DNA from 2 places in the Vogesella sp. LIG4 genome. Region 2 is predicted to be linked to the other one. Evidence: riboswitches for the same ligand, from Rfam matches in the RefSeq annotation. Region 2 holds a riboswitch; the other holds the start of a gene.

Region 1 (9,454 bases), 1.5 Mb from region 2:
GGATGACCACGTAGTCGCCGGGTGGCGCGCCTGGCAAGGTACGGGCTGGCACGGTGGATTGGAGAGTGCGCGCCTGCAGCTTGCCCAGCGGGCTGCGGGCGCTGTGCAGTGCGTCCAGCCACTGTTGCTGGCTGATGGATGCTTTGAACAACGCGGCGGCCTGCTGCCAGCTGGCGGCAAAGTCGTTGCTGTCGATCAGCGCGAGCCAGGCGCGGGCGGCGGTATCGGCCGCCTCTGTGTCGGGAGTGCTGGCAGCGTGGGCGGCATTGGCGCACAGGCAGCCTGCCAGCAGGGCGGGTAAGAGTCGGCGTTTCATGCGGCGGATTCCGGTGCTGTTGCGCGTGGGAGCGCGGGTGGAGGAAATGGCGCCACCATAACCGAATCCGCTGGCCCGCTCCATTCTGTTGGCATTTTTATTGATGGCGGGTTCGCTACTCACGCCCTACGTGAATAATCGTCTGCAAAGCACAAGGGCAAGCCGTATGGCTTGCCCTTGTCGTTTGCTGCGGGAGAACGGATGCGGCCAACGTTGGCCGCAAGCCATGCCCTTACTGCGGCCGCTGCTTGAAAAAGGTAATCGGTGCGCTGGCCGGGATATCGCTCGGCGGCGCCGATTTCAAGATGTGCTTCTTCATCTTGCCCATCACGTGCATTTCGCACGGGCGGCATTCGAATTTCAGCGTGTAGGTCTCGTCGCCGGTTTTCAGGATCATCGGGTCGGCGCGCACCTGGCCCATCACCCCCTTCACGCCCTTGGCCTGCTTGGGGCACAGGTTGTAGGAGAAGCGCAGGCAGTGCTTGGTGATCATCAGCGAGACCTCGCCCTCTTCCTGGTGCGCTTCGTAGGCCGGCTCGATCACTTCCACGCCGTGCTGCTTGTAGAAATCCCAGGCCAGCGCGTTGTAGACGTTGGCGAGGTAGCTCAGGTTCTGTTCCGGGTAGGCCACGGGCGGTTCCACCGCGGCCTTGCGCGGCTGGCGCGGCCAGGCGGCCACGCGTGCAGCCTCCAGTTTTTCCACCGCTTCGCGGCGCAGGCCGTTGATTACCGAGGCCGGCACAAACCACGGCTGGCTGAGTGTGAGTGCCACATCGTGTGCCTGGAACATGGTATTGCCGAGCTTGGCCACCGCTTCGCGCAGGCTGGCCTCGGCGCGGGCGGCGTCCTTGGCCGGCTCCAGTGCCATGTTGGCCGCAGCGCTGGCGCTGCAGCCGTCGGCGTCGGTCAGGGTCAGCGTCAGGCCGTCCGCGTTGTCGGCCAGCGTGGCCCACACGCCCACGCGACGTTCGGCGGATTTCTTCAGCAGCGCCAGCTCCCAGGCGTGGTCGCGGTTGCGGCTGATGTCGGTGCCGGGCTTGAGGCCGGCCAGCAGCGCCGGGTCGTTGGGTTCGCAGCGCCACAGCAACAGGCCGCCGGGCGCCTTGCCCACCTGTTTCACGGTGTTGAGCTGCATGCCCACCACTTCGCGTTTCTTCATGAAGTTGATGCCGTCGCCGTTGCTCATCTGTTCGCTGGTGGCGATCTCCACCCAGCCCTCGCCCACCTGGTGCACGCTGCCGAGGGCAATGCCGACGAACTTGGGCGAATCGAAGGCGCCGATGTCCTGCTTGCGGCCGGTGGCGAAGTAGTCGGTGGCGCCGCGGTGGAAGGTTTTGTCCGGGTTGGGCGTGAAGAAGATTTCGCTGCTGCCGCTGGCTGCCGGGGCCAGCTCCGGGCGGCGCTCGAAGATTTCGTCCAGTAGCAGGCGGTAGTGGGCGGTGATGTTCTTCACATAGCTCACGTCCTTGTAGCGGCCTTCGATCTTCAGCGAGCGCACGCCGGCGTCCAGCAGCGCTTCCAGGTTGTTGCTCTGGTTGTTGTCCTTCATCGACAGCAGGTGCTTGTCGAAGGCCACCACGCCGCCTTTTTCGTCGGTCAGCGTGTACGGCAGGCGGCAGGCCTGCGAGCAGTCGCCGCGGTTGGCACTGCGGCCGGTGTCGGCATGGCTGATGAAGCACTGGCCGGAGTACGCCACGCACAGCGCGCCGTGGATGAAGTATTCGATGGCGGCCGGGTCGGCGCCTTCGGCCACGGTCTGCGCGATCTTGGCGATCTGCGGAATGGTCAGCTCGCGCGCCAGCACGATCTGGCTGAAGCCGGCATCGGACAGGAAGCGCGCCTTCTCCGGGCTGCGGATGTCGCACTGGGTGGAGGCATGCAGCTGGATCGGCGGCAGATCCATGCGCAGGATGCCCATATCCTGCACGATCAGCGCGTCCACGCCGGCGTCGTACAGTTGCCAGATCAGCTTGCGCGCCGCGTCCAGCTCGGCATCGTGCAGGATGGTGTTGAGGGTGGTGAAGATGCGCGCATGGTAGCGGTGGGCGAATTGCACCAGGGAGGCGATATCTTCCACGCTGTTGCAGGCGTTGTGCCGCGCGCCAAAGCTGGGGCCGCCGATATACACCGCGTCGGCGCCGTGCAGGATGGCCTCGCGGCCGATGTCGGCGTTCTTGGCGGGGGACAGCAGCTCTACCTGGTGCGGCAACAGACTCATGAATACTTCCTGCGGTGGGTGGTGGGGTGAAGGGGCGGAAGTATAGCGGAATCAGTGGCTTAGGTGTAGCCGCCCGCATTGCCGCCGCGAGCGCCGGCGGCAGGCGGACGCCGTGTGGAAAAGATCAGCTCAGCAGGCGGAAGATTTCCCAGTGCTGGGTACCGGAAACCACGTGTGGTTCCAGCTGTCGGCTCCAGGCGGCGTGGGCGTCCAGGGTGGCCAGCTTGGCCCAGGCGGCTTCCAGCTCGGCCAGGCTGCCAACGGTGATTTCGGACTGGATGGTGGATTCCCTGGCGCCGATCGAACCGGTCAGCAGGCGCACGCGGTCTTCGCTCCAGCCTATTTGTGAACCGATTTCCTGTAACCAGTGATGCATCTGCGCCAGCACTTCGGCCTTGTGGCCGAAACGGGCTTCGATACTCCAGCGGGCGATGAACATGGTGGCTACTCCTGTCAGAACAGGGCATGCCGGAAGCGCGCGGTCAGCAGCTGCCGCTGCAGCGCGGAGGCTGTTGGGCGGCCGTGTTGCAAGGTAGCCGGGCCGGCGCACGCGGGGGCGCGTGCGCGCATGCCTGGTGGGTGTAACCCAGCATAGACCATGACCGGGCGGCTGGCTGGCCTCAGCTGCTGAGCAGGTTGGCCAGTGCGTCCACTGCTTCCGCCCACTCGGCGTCTTCGTCCAGCGCCTGCTTCAGGAACGATGACTGCGAGCGGTTCCAGAACGGGGCATCCTCGATGGCGGTTTCGTGCGGCAGCGGGTGGCTGGCGATGAAGGCGCGGATGGCGGGGGGCTCGGCCGGCAGGCCCAGTTGCTGGAACAGGCCCGGCAGATCGTGGTGGCTGGTATCCATGCTGCTCTCCTTTGGCAACGTGTTTTGTTGGTGATGTGACTGTGCAACGATTTGTCTGTGCAGCATAGACTGCAGCAACGGATGTAGCAGCGCAATTGGCATCGCCGGTGAGTAATACGTCGCTGCCGTGTAGCTGGGTGTGAGCAATGCCGCGCCGCCGGCAGCCTGCCCGACTACGGCAAGCTGTGCAGCGATGGCGACCTGAAAAACCTGCACGCCTGCGACTGGTTCCACGCGCTGCTGGAGGAGGTACGCCAGCAGGAATTCAGCCGGCAGTGAGCCGTTGCGCCTTTGGCAAATAAAAAAGGTTGGCCGCAAGCTTGCGGCCAACCTTTTGTTTCATGTGAAACGGTAAATCAGGAACGCGGCATCAGATCTTGTCGTACAGCTTGCCGCCGCCCTGCACGAACTCGATAGCCTTCACTTCCATGCCCTTGTGCAGCGCGTCCTGCTCGCTGATGCCCTGCTTGGCGGCGAATTCGCGCACGTCCTGGGTGATCTTCATCGAACAGAAGTGCGGGCCGCACATGGAGCAGAAGTGCGCCACCTTGGCGCTGTCTTTCGGCAGCGTTTCGTCGTGGAAGTCGCGCGCCTTGTCCGGGTCCAGGCCCAGGTTGAACTGGTCTTCCCAGCGGAACTCGAAGCGCGCCTTGGACAGCGCGTTGTCGCGGATCTGCGCGCCGGGGTGACCCTTGGCGAGATCGGCGGCGTGCGCAGCCAGCTTGTAGGTGATGATGCCTTCCTTCACATCGTTCTTGTTCGGCAGGCCCAGGTGTTCCTTCTGGGTGACGTAGCACAGCATGGCGGTGCCGTACCAGCCGATCTGTGCGGCGCCGATGGCGGAGGTGATGTGGTCGTAGCCCGGTGCGATGTCGGTGGTGAGCGGCCCCAGGGTGTAGAACGGCGCTTCGTGGCACCACTCCAGTTCCTTGTCCATGTTCTCCTTGATCAGCTGCATCGGCACGTGGCCGGGGCCTTCGATCATCACCTGCACGTCGTGCTGCCAGGCGATCTGCGTCAGTTCGCCCAGGGTCTTGAGTTCGCCCAGCTGCGCGGCGTCGTTGGCGTCCCAGGCGGAGCCCGGGCGCAGGCCGTCACCCAGGCTGAAGGCTACGTCGTAGGCCTTCATGATTTCGCAGATTTCCGCAAAGTGGGTGTAGAGGAAGTTTTCCTGGTGATGCGCCAGGCACCACTTGGCCATGATGGAGCCGCCGCGCGACACGATGCCGGTCATACGGTTGGCGGTCATCGGCACGTAGCGCAGCAGTACGCCGGCGTGGATGGTGAAGTAGTCCACGCCCTGCTCGGCCTGTTCGATCAGCGTGTCGCGGAAGATTTCCCAGTTGAGGTCTTCGGCCTTGCCGTTCACCTTTTCCAGCGCCTGGTAGATGGGCACGGTGCCGATGGGTACCGGGGAGTTGCGCAGGATCCACTCGCGGGTTTCGTGGATGTTCTTGCCGGTGGACAGGTCCATGATGGTGTCGGCGCCCCAGCGGATGCCCCAGGTCATCTTGTCCACTTCTTCGCTGATCGACGATGTTACCGCGCTGTTGCCGATGTTGCCGTTGATCTTCACCAGGAAGTTGCGGCCGATGATCATCGGTTCGCTTTCCGGGTGGTTGATGTTGTTGGGGATGATGGCGCGGCCGGCGGCCACTTCCTGGCGCACGAATTCCGCGGTGATGTCTTCCGGCAGCTGGGCGCCGAAGTTCTGGCCGGCGTGCTGGCGGGTCATCAGCTCCAGCAGGCGGTTGTTGCCGGTGGCGTGCAGCGATTCGATATACGCCTTGCGGTTCTGGTTTTCGCGGATGGCGACGAATTCCATTTCCGGGGTGATGATGCCGCGGCGCGCGTAGTGCATCTGGGTAACGTTGGCACCGGCCCTGGCGCGGCGCGGCTTGCGGGTGAGGTCGAAGCGCAGGTCGGCCAGCTTCGGGTCCGCCTCGCGGGCGCGGCCGTATTCGCTGCTCAGGCCGGCCAGCAGCTCGGTGTCGTCACGCTCGGCAATCCAGGCAGCACGCAGTGCCGGCAGGCCGGAGCGGATGTCGATGCTGGCTTGCGGGTCGCTGTACGGGCCGCTGGTGTCGTAGACGTAGATCGGCGGGTTCTGCTCGCCGCCGAACTGGGTGGGGGTGTCGGCCTGGCTGATTTCGCGCATCGGCACGCGAATGTCCGGGCGGCTGCCCTGTACGTGGATCTTGCGGGAGTTCGGCAGCGGCTGGATGGCGGCGGAATCCACCACCATTTGTTCGTTCAGTTTGCTAGGCGCGTTCATCGGGGGGCTCCAGTTGCGATGAAACGGCGCAAGGAGCGACCCGGACAGGCGGGGCGGCACGGGCGAGGCCCGTACGGCATTGGAGTGTCTGGCAGATCACGCTTCCCTACGCCGGGATTATCCGGGTCAGGTTCGAAGGGTAACTCTCACCCACCAGCCTGCCGTTGCGTGCGGGAACTGCTCCCTGGCGCTGTCCGGCAGGGGCAGGACCCCTAGCGACGCAGCGAAGGTAAGTGAATTGCGGTGTGACCGCAAGCGCTTTTTCCTCTGCGCCGTCGCGGCATTCCGCTTTGAAACCAGGTAGTTGCCCGGCATCGGCAGGCGTCTGGCGCCAACCATCATGGGTGATTTGGGCGTGGGGAGGCGGTTGGCGGCAAACCGGGCTGGCGTCTGGCAGGTGTTGTTCTACAGTCAATACTTGTCGGCTGGCCACAGGTGGCCAGGAGGAGGCGGGAATGAACGAGAGTCAGTTGCGGCATGCCATCGAGGATGTTGCCAGCAAGACCGGTGTGCCGGAGGCCGAGGTGCAAAGATGCTTCGAGCAGGCGCTGGGCTCGCTATGCGCCCACGCCCGGGTGCAGGATTACCTGCTGGTGCTGGCCGGGCGGAAGGTACGCGAATCCCTGCGTGCCATGCCCGGCGCGCAGGCAGACGCCGCTCGTGTGGCGCCTGCTGCCCGCCGTTTACAGGGCTGAGCGGCAGTTGGCCGCATTGCCTGATTGTTAATGCCTAGTCGTTCTTGGACGACGGGCGGCCGGTCTTGATGCTTTCCACCTTGGCCAGCATGGTTTTCAGCCGTGCAACAGGCATGGCTTCCAGCGCCAGCAGGCCGGCGCGCAGCAGCTCGCTCTTCTTGATGTTGATGCCGGCATCCAGGCTTTTCTTCTTCAGCTCGGCAATCTTGTCGTAGTCGCTCTTGGGCATGGTGAAGCTGTCGCGCACCACCTTGGTTTTCTTCTTTTTCTTGTCACCGGCAGTGGTGACGGCGGCGGCCTCTACCGGGGCGGCAGCAACGGCTGGCGCCTTGCTTGCCACGGCTTCTGCCGGGGCGGCCTGCTCCGCTGCGGCCGGCTTGCTGCCGGTGCGACGGCGGCTACGGGTAGGGCGGGCGGTTTGCTGGGTGGGAGTAGTGGTCTCGGGCGTGATTGCTGCGGGTTTCTTCATGACGGGCACCGGTGCGCTGATTAAACGAGATATACAGTATATACCGTTATTTACTGCGGAATGCCAATGCAATGCCGGCTGCGGCCGGCTACCGGCATGCAACTTTTCCTCGCCCTGCCCATCCATGCCACTGGTCCGTTCTTCAAGCCCTGCCCCCTAGCCTTTGAGGCAAGAATGCGACATGTGCCTTGGGGGCTTTCTCCGACTCCTGTATGATGACGGCCACTTTGGATAAGTGCGGCCAGCGGCCGCCACTGCGGGCGGTAGCGGTGGCGTGAGGGTGGCACGGTACGGTAGTGGCATTTTTTTGCCAGTGCCTTGATATTGATGGTTTTTCTCCGGCTGCTGCACAGGCAGCATGGTGATGTTTCAGCCCGATGCCGGGCGCCTGCGAAAACCGTATGACATGCCGCGTGCGGTTTTCAGAGTCGTCCTTTTATTTAGTCTTGAATCCCCCGGAGTTTCCGATGAATTTCGAACAAGCCCGTTTCAACATGGTTGAGCAGCAGATCCGTCCGTGGGATGTGCTCGACACCTCCATCCTCGATTTGCTGTTTCACGTGAAACGCGAAGATTTCGTGCCGGAAGACAAGCGCACCCTGGCATTTACCGACGTGCAGCTGCCGCTGGAAAACGGCTGCACCATGCTGGAACCGAAGGTGGAAGCCCGCCTGCTGCAGGACCTGCAGGTGAAAGCCAGCGACAAGGTACTGGAAGTGGGCACCGGCAGCGGCTACATGACCGCACTGCTGGCCGCGGTGAGCCAGCACGTGTACAGCGTGGACCTGGACGCCGAGCAATCCCAGCGCGCTGCGGCCAACCTGAAGACCGCCGGCATCCGCAATGTGACCCTGAGTGTGGGCAACGGCATCGACGGCCTGGCCTCGCAGGCGCCGTTCGACGTGATCTTCCTCGGCGGCTCGGTACCGGTGGTGCCGGAAGCGCTGAAGGCGCAGCTGGCCGTGGGCGGCCGCCTGGCGGTGATCGTGGGCGATGCCCCGGTAATGATCGCCAAGATCATCACCCGCGTGTCGGAAAGCGCCTACCAGGAAAGCGTGAGCTTCGACACCAATATCGCACGCCTGCAGCAGCTGGACGCCATCGAGCCGTCCCGCTTCAGCTTCTGAGCATGGTAGGCGAAATCACTGCCCGCGATCTGGCGGCCTGGCTGGCGGACGACAGTCGTGCCAAGCCGGTGCTGCTGGATGTGCGCGAGGACTGGGAATACGCGCTGTGCCACATCGCCGGCTCGCAGCAGATGGTGATGAACATGGTGCCGCTGCGTCATAACGAGCTGCCGGACGATGTGCCCATCGTTACCATCTGCCACCACGGCGTGCGCAGCTTCCAGGTGGGCCTCTACCTGCAGAACGCCGGCTTCGAGCAGGTGCTGAGCCTGCGTGGCGGCGTGGATGCCTGGGCCAATGAGGTAGACCCGGCGATGGCACGCTACTGAGAACCTGCTTACGATCTGCTGTGCTTCGTGAAACGTTACGCGGTGAGTACGCCTTGTCTCGCTCTAGCTCGCGAGATCGTAAACAGATTCTGCGCCATCCTGCCAAGTCGAAAGCCGTTCCTGCCGGAGCGGCTTTTTTGTTGTTGCCACCGCGTGGCAGAAATCGAGTGAGCATGAGTTACCTATCCCCCGCTATCGAATCCCTGCCCACCGCCTGGCGCGATGTGCTGGCCGCTCCGGCGCTGGCCGCGCAGCTGCAGGCCATCGAGGCGCGTCTTGCCGCCCGCGCCGCTGACGGCGTGGCGATCTATCCGCCGCGCGAGCTGATCTTCAATGCACTGCGCCACGTGGCGCCGCAGGACGTGCGGGTGGTGATCCTGGGGCAGGACCCGTACCACGGTGCCGGCGAGGCCATGGGGCTGAGTTTTTCGGTGCCGGCCGGGGTGAAGATTCCGCCCAGCCTGCGCAATATGTACAAGGAGCTGGCCAGCGACCTGGGCGTCGCCCCGGCCGCCAGCGGCGACCTGTCGCACTGGGCGCGCCAGGGCGTGCTGCTGCTCAACACCTCGCTGACGGTGGAGGCCGACAATGCCGGCAGCCACGGCAAGCTCGGCTGGCAGCAAATCACGGATGCGCTGATCGACGCGGTGAGCGCGCAAAACCCCGGTTGCGTGTTCCTGCTGTGGGGCAACTGGGCGCAGGGCAAGGCCGAGCGCATCGATGCCGGCCGCCACGCGGTGCTGAAGGCGGTGCATCCGTCTCCGCTGTCCGCCAGCCGCGGCTTCTTCGGCTGCCGTCACTTCTCGCAGGCCAATCAATGGTTGGCCGCACGCGGCCGCGGCGAAATCGCCTGGGGCGCGCCGGCTACGCAGGACCGCCTGTTCTAGCGGGCTGCCCTGCTTGCCGGCCTGACTGTCGGCATCAGAACTGGATCTCGCTTGCCGGCTGGATAGAAGCGAAGGCCGCCAGGGTCGCGTTATGGTGGGCCACGATCTGGCTGGCCGGCAGCTGTGGCGTATCCGCGCAGGAATGCGCATCCGCCACCAGCACGCATTGCAGGCCGCGCTCGGCGGCGGCGCGCACGGTGCTGTCCACGCAGTACTGGGTTTTCATGCCGCAGATGATCAGCCGCTGGATGTCATGCTGCGCCAGCAGCGCTGCCAGCTCCGTGCCC
Region 2 (9,454 bases):
AGATATCGATGGAGCGGAAGTGCGACAGATTGGGTTCCGGGTAGCCCACGCCCTGCACGATGGCCAGCTGGCCGGCCTGCCACAGCGGCAGCAGTGGTGCCAGCGCCGGGTGCAGGCCGCTGCTTTCGTTCAGTTGCAGCACCTGTTCGCGGGCAATGGCGAGGCTGGGGCGCAGCCGGTAGTAATCGCTGCTGGCGAACGGCACCACGGTGTTGAGGCCGTCGTTGCCGCCCTTCAGCTCCACCAGGATCAGCAGCCGCTCATAGCCGGCCGGTGCCAGCGCGTAGGCGAGGCCGGGCAGTTGCACGGTGAGCAGGCCGGCGCCCAGGGTTTTGAGAAAGTCGCGTCTTTGCATCGGGGTCTCCCTCATTCCACCTGGTAAGCCGGATCCATCAACAGCGCACGCAGCGTCTGGCTGGCGGGCAGGTTGGCCGCAAGCGGCTGGGTGGGCGGCAGCGCCAGCAGGTAGTGCGGCAGCTGCGCCATGCTCAGCCCGGTGCCTTGCAGCCAGTCGTCCGCCGGGAGCACCAGCTGATTCATGCTGCGCTCGGCGCGTTTCTCCAGCGGCCTGGCGGCCGGGTCCATGGCCGGCCGGTTGCCACCGTCGCGCCACAGGCGATCCAGGAACTGTTTGCGTGCCAGCAGGGTGGCGCTGTTGATCCACGCTTCGCCGCCGGGCCAGCCGCGCACATTGGGCGGGTTGAACACGTCCTGTCCCATGCCGCGGTTGAGCACCGCCAGCGCCCGCCAGTCCGGCGCCGGCTGCTCGAAGGTGCGCAGCGTACCCACGGTCAGCTCCAGCGGCGATTTCACCTGCTGGCCGGCGCTGCGCCAGAAGGCATCGCTCAGCAGCAGCTTGCGCAGCAGCGGTTTGATCTCGTAGTCGCGGGCGAAGCTTGCGGCCAACTGTTGCACCTTTTGCTCGTCCACCTGCGGCGACACCAGGTACAGCCACAGTTTGCGGGTGATGAAGCGGCTGGTTTCCGGCCGCGCCAGCAGCAGGTCCAGCACCTCGTCGCCGTCGAAATTGCCGCTGCGGCCGAACACGGTCTTGCTGCCGTCGTCATGCTGGCGCGGGCGGTAGACGAAGCTGATGCTGCCCGGTTGCAGGCTCCAGCCGGTGAAGGCGCGTGCCGCCTCGCGGATGTCCTGCTCGCTGTAATGGCCTTCGCCCAGGGTGAACAGTTCCATCACCTCGCGGGCGAAGTTCTCGTTGGGCTGGCCCTTGCGGTTGGCCGCGGTGTCCAGGTAGCGCAGCATGGCCGGATCGCGGGCGACGTCGTGCAGCAGGGTGGCGAAGTTGCCCAGCGCATCGCGGCGCAGCAGCACGTTCTGCTGGTACATCAGCTCCGGCACTTTCACTTTTTCCAGTGCCGACACGAAGTGGTTGTGCCAGAACAGGGTCATCTTTTCGCTGATCTGGCTGTGGCTGGCATACATCTCCTGCAGCCACCAGCCGCGCAGCGCCAGGCCCTTTTCCTGCTCCTCGCGCTGGAATGCCTTTTTCTCTTCCTCGCTCATGTCGCGCCGCGGCGGCAGTTGCAGTTCCTGCTCCGCCCAGCCCGGTGGCGGGGTCTGTGCCACGTGGTGGGCCTCGTCCAGCACGCGGTCCACCGCCTGCGCCCGTTCCAGTGGTGCCAGCTGGCGGATGGCCGCCGGCGGCGCGCCAAAGCCGGTGCGCTGCAGCAGCAGGCGGGCGCCGTCCTCGCCGATTGGCGCAGCCAGGGCAGACAGCGGGAGCAGGAGCGGAAGCAGGCGGCGCAGCAGGAGCATGATGGCAGTGGAATGTAAAAAGGCAGTTCACAGTCTAGCTGCCAGGGCAGGGGCGGGTTGCGCACAGCTGTTAAGGATTGTGGCATGAAGCGTTATACTTGCCGCTCGATCACCGGGGGTGCCCGCCAGGCATGTTGGCCAGGCGGACTGAGAAATACCCCAGAACCTGATCTGGGTCATGCCAGCGGAGGAAGTGTGATGTGCGGCCATGCCGCGTGCCGCTTCTTCTTTTGGGTGCCGTAAGCAAAAGAGGATGTCTGCAATGTTCAAGAAAACCATCATGTTGCTGGCGCTGGCCGGCGTCTCCCTTTGTGCCGCAGCCGGCGAGCTGCGCGTGCTGACGCACAGCTCGTTCAGCCTGCCCAAGGACAAACTGGCCGAGTTCGAGCAGCAGGCCGGCGTGAAGCTGTCCATCATCAAGGCCGGCGATGCCGGCGAGATGCTCAACAAGCTGATCCTCACCCGCGCCAACCCCATTGCCGACGTGGTGTACGGCATCGACAACACCCTGATCGGCAAGGCCAATGCCGCCGGCGTGCTGGAGCCCACCAGCAGCAAGGTTGGCCGCAGCGTGGCCGGCGTTGCCCTGCCGGGCGCGGTAGCGGTGGACTACGGCTACGTGAACCTGAACATCGACAAGGCCTGGTTCGCCAAGAACAAGCTGCCGCTGCCGGCCAGCCTGGACGACCTGGCCAAGCCGGCCTACAAGAACCTGCTGGTGGTGGAAAACCCGGCTACCTCCAGCCCGGGGCTGGCCTTTCTGCTGGCCACCATCGCCGGCAAGGGCGAGGCCGGCGCCTTCCAGTGGTGGGAGAAGCTGCGCGATAACGGCATGAAGGTGGTGAAAGGCTGGAGCGAGGCCTACTACACCGAGTTCAGCCGCAACGGCGGCGCGCGCCCCATCGTGGTGAGCTATGCCACCAGCCCGGCGGCCGAGGTGTTCTACAGCAAGGAAAAACTCAGCGAGGCGCCCACCGCCAACCTGCTGCTCAAGGGCGGCGTGTTCCAGCAGGTGGAAGGCGTGGCGCGGGTGAAGGGAGGCAAGGAGCCGCAGGCGGCGCAGGCCTTTGTCGATTTCATGCGCAGCAATGCGGCGCAGCAGGCGATTCCCACCGAAATGTGGATGTACCCGGCAGTGGACGGCGTGAGCCTGGACCCGGTGTACAAGCACGCGCCGCAGCCCACCGCGTTCAGCAACCCCAAGCTTGACGCCATGCAGGCCAAGACCGCCGGCTGGGTCAGCCGCTGGACGCGGCTGGTGCTGAAATCCGGTAACTGACGCCATGCTTGCGGCCAACCTTGCTGCCAATCTTGCAGTTGGACGCCACGGCGACATCCACAGCCCGCGGCTGATACTGCGCCACCTGGATGCCGAGGTACTGCGCCTGGGCAGCAACGGCCGCCATGTCGAGGCCGGCGCCCGGCTGGGCGCCGTGCTGCCGGCGGACTGGCTGGGCGAGCAGGCGCTGATGGCGCTGCGGCTGGCGGACATGCTGGCCGATGACGGCTACGCGCCGTGGTCGCTGCGCGCCATGCTGTGCCGCGACAGCGGCCGCATGCTGGGGCATATCGGCTTTCACAGCACGCCGGCGCCGGCGTATCTGCATGAGCTGGCGCCGGGCGCGGTGGAGCTGGGCTACACCGTGTACGCCGCGCACCGTCGCCAGGGCTACGCCGCCGAGGCGCTGGCCGCCATGCTGCACTGGGCGCGGCGCGAGCACGGGCAGCAGCGCTTCGTGCTGTCCATCGCGCCGCACAACCAGCCGTCGCTGGCGCTGGCGCACCGCTTCGGCTTTTGCCAGGTGGGCAGCTGGCACGACCCGGAAGACGGCGACGAGCAGGTGTTCCTGCTGGAGCACGCTGCGTGAACTGGCCGCTGCGCAGCAGCCTGGCGCTGCTGCCGCTGTTGTTCCTGGCCGCCATGGTGGCGGCGCCGCTGGCGCGGTTGCTGTGGCAGGGCGGGGTGGCGTTCAGCCCGGCGCTGCTGCAGGACAGCTACCTGCAGTGGCGGCTGGCGTGGTCGCTGGGGCAGGCGCTGGCCAGCTGTCTGCTGTGCCTGCTCATTGGCCTGCCGCTGGCCTGGGTGCTGGCGCGCTATGACTTTCCCGGCCGCCGCCTGCTGCTGCGGTTGTTGCTGCTACCCTTCGTGATGCCCACCCTGGTGGCCGGCCTCGGCGTGCTGGCGCTGTTCGGCCCGCATGGCGTGAGCGGCATCAATCTGCAGGACACGCCGTGGCTGCTGCTGTACGGCAACCTGTTCTACAACCTGCCGCTGCTGGTGCGTGCCGGGGTGGATGGCCTGGCGCAGGTGCCGGCCAGCCGCCTGCAGGCGGCGCGCACGCTGGGCGCCACGCCGTGGCGCTGCTTCTGGCGGGTGGAGTGGCCGGTGCTGCGGCCGTGGCTGGGCTCCGCGCTGTGCCTGATCTTCCTGTACTGCTTTGCCGGTTTCGGCCTGGCGCTGCTGCTGGGCGGGCAGCGCTACGCCACGGTGGAAGTGGAAATCTATTCGCTGGTGGCTTACGAGCTGAACCTGGCTGATGCCGGCGCGCTGGCACTGCTGGCACTGGCGGTGGGTGCACTGGCGGTAGGCGGCTATGCCTGGGTCGAGCGCCGGCTGGTGCGGGACAACCGCCCCGGCCCCACGTTGTGCCGCCCGCCGCAAGGTTGGCCGCAACGCCTGCAGCTGCTGGCGGCGCTGCTGTTGCTGGCGCTGTGCTGCGCCGCGCCGCTGGCCGCGATTGTCTGGCGTGCACTGCAGGCCGATGCCGCCAGCTGGCGCAGCCTGTGGGATGGCGAGGTGCTGGGCGCCATCGGCAACACGCTGCGTTTTTCTGCCGGCGCGGTGCTGCTGGCGCTGTTGCTGGGGCTGACGCACGGCGTGGCGGCGGCGCGCTGGTGGTGGCTGCGCGGGCTGGGCTTTCTGCCTTTCATGGTGTCGCCGGTGATGCTGGCCTTCGGCCTGCTGCTGCTGTACCCGCAGTTCAGCGCCAGCCTGGGGCTGCTGCTGGCGGCCTATGCGCTGCTGGGCTACCCCTTTGTGGCCAAGGCGGTGGCGGCGGCGCTGGCCAGTCTGCCGCCCAGCCTGCCGGCGGCGGCGCGCACCCTGGGCGCCACCCGCTGGCGCGCTTTTCTCCGCGTCAGCCTGCCGCTGATCCGCCCGGCGCTGCGCCGCGGGCTGGCGTTTGCCGCTGCCACCGCGGTGGGCGAATTCGCGGTGACGCTGTTCCTGTCGCGCCCGGAGTGGACCACGCTCACCACGCTGATCTACCAGCGGCTGGGCCGCCCCGGTGCGGCCAACCTGCAGCAGGCCATGCTGCTTACCTGTTTGCTGCTGGGCTTTGCCCTGCTGGCGTTCCTGATCATCGAATGGCCGGAGAAACATCGTGCTGCGGATTGAACAACTGAGCCTGGCCTTCCACCGCCGCCGCGTGCTGGACGGCGTGTCGCTGCAGGTGGCGGCAGGTGAGACGCTGGCGCTGCTGGGGCCGTCCGGCGCCGGCAAGTCCAGCCTGCTGGCGGTGCTGGCCGGGCTGCAGCGGCCGGATGCCGGCAGTGTCAGCCTGCACGGCCGCGACCTGCTGGCGCTGCCGCCGGAGCGCCGCCAGCTGGCGATGATGTTCCAGGATCATGCGCTGTTCCCGCACCTGGACGCTGCGGCCAACGTTGCCTTCGGCCTGGTCGAGCGCGGCCAGCCGCCACGTGCGGCGCGGCAGCAGGCCGAAGACATGCTGGCGGCGGTGGGGCTGGCCGGCCGTGGCCGCGCCGCCTGCCACACCCTGTCCGGCGGCGAACGGCAGCGGGTGGCGCTGGCACGCGCGCTGGTGTGCCGGCCGCAGTTGCTGCTGCTGGACGAACCGTTCTCCAGCCTGGACACCGACCTCAAACAGCAGCTGCTGGCCGATGTGGCGCAGCACCTGGCCGGCCTGCAGGTGCCGGCGCTGCTGGTAACGCACGACCGTCACGAGGCATTCACCCTGGCGCAGCGGGTGGCCATTCTGCAGCACGGCCGCATCGTGCAGCAGGGCACGCCGGCGGAGATCCTGGCGCAGCCGGCCAGTGCCTGGGTGGCGCGCTTCGTCGGCTTTCACAATGTGTTCGATGGCTACGCCATCCCGCCGCAGGCCTTCGTGCTGGGCGATGGCCAGCCGCAGCGGCGCATCCTGGCGGTGGCGCCGCAGGCCGATGGCTGGCGGCTGACGGTGGCGGGTGACGACGCGCCGTGGCAGCTGCTGCTCAGCCCGCGCGAGCTGGCCGGCATGCCGCAGCCGCAGGTTGGCCGCAGCCTGGCGCTGGGGGTGCGCGCGGAGGCGCTGCTGCGCTGGCAGGGCTGATCGCGCCCGGAGCGCCGCCACCATGCCGCCCACGCCACTGGCTGGGCGGCATTTTTATTGCCGCGCGTGGCCGTGCCTGGCTATGTGCAAATGCAGCAATGCTTTTGGCATGAAGCATCACGGGTGTTGTGCCGGCAATCTGCGGCTAATCCGGCTTGCCATTGGCATTTTATGGCGCAAGCCGGCGCTTTATTGGTTGGTATAGACATTTTGTGGCCATTTATTGCCAGCGAGGTGGTGGCAGAGCGCTGGCGCGGGCTGGAGTGGCCGCTAGGTGTAACTACCTAGCGGCGGCTTATTGCATTGACATGTAATTTGATAATGGCTAACTAACAGATGAATTAACAAATGTTGACGTTCTCACCTCACCCACCGGAGTAACGACATGTTCCGTCATCTGACCATAGGCCAGCGCCTGAGCCTGCTGCTCGGGCTGCTGCTGCTGATAGCCGCCACCCTGGGCGGCTACGGCATGTATGTGCAATCCAGAATCATGGGCGCCTTTGCCACCACCTATAACGACCGCGTGCTGCCGCTGCAGCAGCTCAAGCACGTGGCGGACGGCTACGCCAGCAGCATCGTGGATGCCACTCACAAGCTGCACGCCGGTAGCATCAGCCGCGATACCTTTCTGCAGAACCTGGACAGCGCACGCAGCGACATCGACAAACAATGGCAGGCTTACCGTGCCACCTATCTGACCGCAGAAGAGCAGGGCCTGGCTGCCCGGGCGGAGCAGGCAATGCAGGTGGCCAATGCCGCCACCGTGCAACTGCGCCAGCTGGCGCAGGCGGGCGATGCCGCCGGCCTGCAGCAGTTCACCGACCAGCAGCTGTACCCGGCGATGGACCCGGTGGCACGGCAGATCGACGCGCTGATCGAGCTGCAGCTGCGGGTGGCTGCCGAGGAGTACGCCAAGGCGCAGGTTTCCGCGCAGCACAGTACCAATATGTCGATCGTGCTGATGCTGGCCGGTCTGGCGCTGGGCAGCAGCATGGGCTTTTTCATCATCCGCAACCTGCTGCGCCAGCTGGGCGGCGAGCCGGCAGATGTGGTGCAGCTGGCACGGCGCATTGCCGCCGGCGATCTCAGCCAGAGCCTGGCGGTGCGGGCCGGCGACGACAGTAGCGTGGTGGCCTGCATGGCCGTCATGCAGCAATCGCTGGGCCGGCTGGTGCAGGAGCTGGAGCAGGTGATCGAGCGGCTGTCGATCAACGCCACCGAGTTGGCCGCATCCTCCGAGCAGGTCGCGGTAACGGCGGAGGAGCAGACCCGCTCCGTTGCCGCCATGTCGGCATCGGTGGAGCAGCTGTCGGTGAGCATCGCCTCGGTCAGCGACAATACCCGCGAAGTGGCGCGCGATGCCGGCAGTGCCGGCCAGCTGGCCGGCGCCGGCGAAGCCAGCATCAGCGGCACGCTGGATACCATCCAGCAGGTCAGCGCGCAGGTGCAGGCGTCGCAGCAGCAGGCCAATCTGCTGGGCAGCAAGTCGCAGCAGATCTCCGGCGTGGTGGAAGTGATTCGCGACGTGGCCGAGCAGACCAATCTGCTGGCGCTGAACGCCGCCATCGAAGCGGCGCGCGCCGGCGAGGCCGGCCGCGGCTTCGCCGTGGTGGCCGACGAGGTGCGCAAGCTGTCGGAACGCACCGCGCATTCCACCAGCCAGATCAGCGAGATCATTGCCGAGATGGTGTCCAGCAGCCAGCAGGTGGTGGCCGACATTCACCAGACCGTGGCCGGCATGGAGCAAGGACTGCTGCAGACCCGCCAGGCGCGCGACAATATGGCCGGCATCAGCGGCAACGTTGGCCGCATCAACCAGGCGATCCTGTCGGTATCGGCGGCGCTGGCGCAGCAGCAGGCGGCCAGCGGCAATATCGCCGGCAACGTGGAGCAGGTGGCGCAGATGACCGAGGAAACCAGCACCGCCGCCACCCAGACCGCGGTATCCGCCAGCCAGCTGGAACAGATGGCAGGGGAGCTGAAAGCGGCAATCGCCTTCTTCACCCTGCCGCCGCTGGCGGTGGCAGCGGCGGCCAGCCTGCGCCCGGCCGTGCGGCTGCAGCCGGCGTAAGCCGTACTGGCCAGGTGCTTTGCCGGGCAATCGCATCGGCAGCCTTGCTGTTTGTAAAACCAGGCCCTTCCGCGCTGCGAAAGGGCTTGTTCAATACACGCACGGGCCCCGCGGGGCCCGTGCTGTTGTTGGCGCCGGCACCGGCTTCCGCCGGAAGAGGTACTGCGCAGGCGGGGCGAGGCGGGTACAATGCCCGGCCATCAAGATAAAACCAGGCTGACACCATGAAACCGCATATTGTTGCCACCCTCACCGAAGCGCGCAGTGCCCTGGACGCACTGCTGTCCAACCAGCAGGCGCTGGCCGCCATCGACGCCGCCGGCGATGCGCTGGTGACGGCGTACCGCAACGGTCGCCGGGTGTTCAGCTGCGGTAACGGCGGCTCAATGTGCGATGCCATGCACTTTGCCGAGGAGCTGTCCGGCCGCTATCGGCTGGATCGCAAGGCACTGCCGGCAGCCTCGATCAGCGACCCCAGCCACATCAGCTGCGTGGGCAACGACTACGGCTACGAGGCCATCTTCTCGCGCTACCTGGAAGCGCATGCCGGCGCCGGCGACGTGCTGCTGGCCATCAGCACCAGCGGCAGCAGCAAGAACGTGCTGGCGGCGGTGAAGGAGGCGAAGGCGCTGGGCATGGTGGTGGTGGCGCTGACCGGGCGGCCGGATTCGGTGATCGGCCAGCTGGCAGACATCGACGTGTGCACCCCGGGCGGCCAGTACGCCGACCGGGTGCAGGAGCTGCATATCAAGGTGATCCACATCCTGATCGAATCGGTGGAGCGCGCGCTGTTCCCGCAGAACTACGCCTGAGCCCTAACCGGGTCGGGCGCGACAAGGCCCGCCGCTGGTGTAATGGTGTTCACTTAAGCAAGTGAACACCATTTTTATTTGTTGGTTCAGAGAGTAGCTTGGGTCGAGCCCAGCGAGGCCCAACGTTTACCGTGTTGCAGTTGTGGTATGGCTTGTTTTAGCGTGGAATCCGCTACGTGGATAATGATTTTGATGCCGGTTCCGCCCGGCGGACAGGTTAAGGGGGCCCCCGCGGCCCCCTTAACAATCCCCGGCTCCCCGGGGCTGCTCGAAACCCCGTGCAAAAAGGCACGCCCCAGGCGCCGCCGAACTCGTCCCTCGCTAACGGCTCGGGACTCAAACAGATCGGCGTCTTAAAACCTGGGGCATACCGTTTTACACGGCTCGCGCCAACGGGTTTGGGGCAAGTCGCTACCGTTCTAACGCCAAAGTGGTTGGGCGCGATTTCTTAAGTGAACACCATC

Evidence for each region. A riboswitch is a leader RNA that binds a small molecule or an ion and turns the genes downstream of it on or off. The one in region 2 is predicted to bind thiamine pyrophosphate.
Region 1: another riboswitch for thiamine pyrophosphate. It lies ahead of thiC (phosphomethylpyrimidine synthase ThiC); the one in region 2 lies ahead of PSELUDRAFT_RS17710 (thiamine ABC transporter substrate binding subunit).

The regions. Positions count from the first base shown of each region.
Region 1 is NZ_LT607802.1:1,191,534-1,200,987, forward strand. Features, by position in the region: gene PSELUDRAFT_RS05615 (DUF4019 domain-containing protein) at 1-316, opposite strand, end outside; gene PSELUDRAFT_RS05620 (U32 family peptidase) at 549-2,534, opposite strand; gene PSELUDRAFT_RS05625 (hypothetical protein) at 2,659-2,973, opposite strand; gene PSELUDRAFT_RS05630 (DUF2789 domain-containing protein) at 3,155-3,385, opposite strand; gene thiC (phosphomethylpyrimidine synthase ThiC) at 3,756-5,660, opposite strand; TPP riboswitch at 5,747-5,884, opposite strand; gene PSELUDRAFT_RS05640 (DUF3562 domain-containing protein) at 6,116-6,355, shown strand; gene PSELUDRAFT_RS05645 (hypothetical protein) at 6,390-6,824, opposite strand; gene PSELUDRAFT_RS05650 (protein-L-isoaspartate O-methyltransferase) at 7,292-7,951, shown strand; gene PSELUDRAFT_RS05655 (rhodanese-like domain-containing protein) at 7,954-8,280, shown strand; gene ung (uracil-DNA glycosylase) at 8,454-9,167, shown strand; gene PSELUDRAFT_RS05665 (cysteine hydrolase family protein) at 9,202-9,454, opposite strand, start outside.
Region 2 is NZ_LT607802.1:3,819,005-3,828,458, reverse strand. Features, by position in the region: gene PSELUDRAFT_RS17720 (DUF1501 domain-containing protein) at 1-355, opposite strand, end outside; gene PSELUDRAFT_RS17715 (DUF1800 family protein) at 367-1,773, opposite strand; TPP riboswitch at 1,878-1,984, shown strand; gene PSELUDRAFT_RS17710 (thiamine ABC transporter substrate binding subunit) at 2,036-3,052, shown strand; gene PSELUDRAFT_RS17705 (GNAT family N-acetyltransferase) at 3,057-3,641, shown strand; gene PSELUDRAFT_RS17700 (iron ABC transporter permease) at 3,695-5,170, shown strand; gene PSELUDRAFT_RS17695 (ABC transporter ATP-binding protein) at 5,157-6,104, shown strand; gene PSELUDRAFT_RS17690 (methyl-accepting chemotaxis protein) at 6,490-8,178, shown strand; gene PSELUDRAFT_RS17685 (SIS domain-containing protein) at 8,403-8,990, shown strand.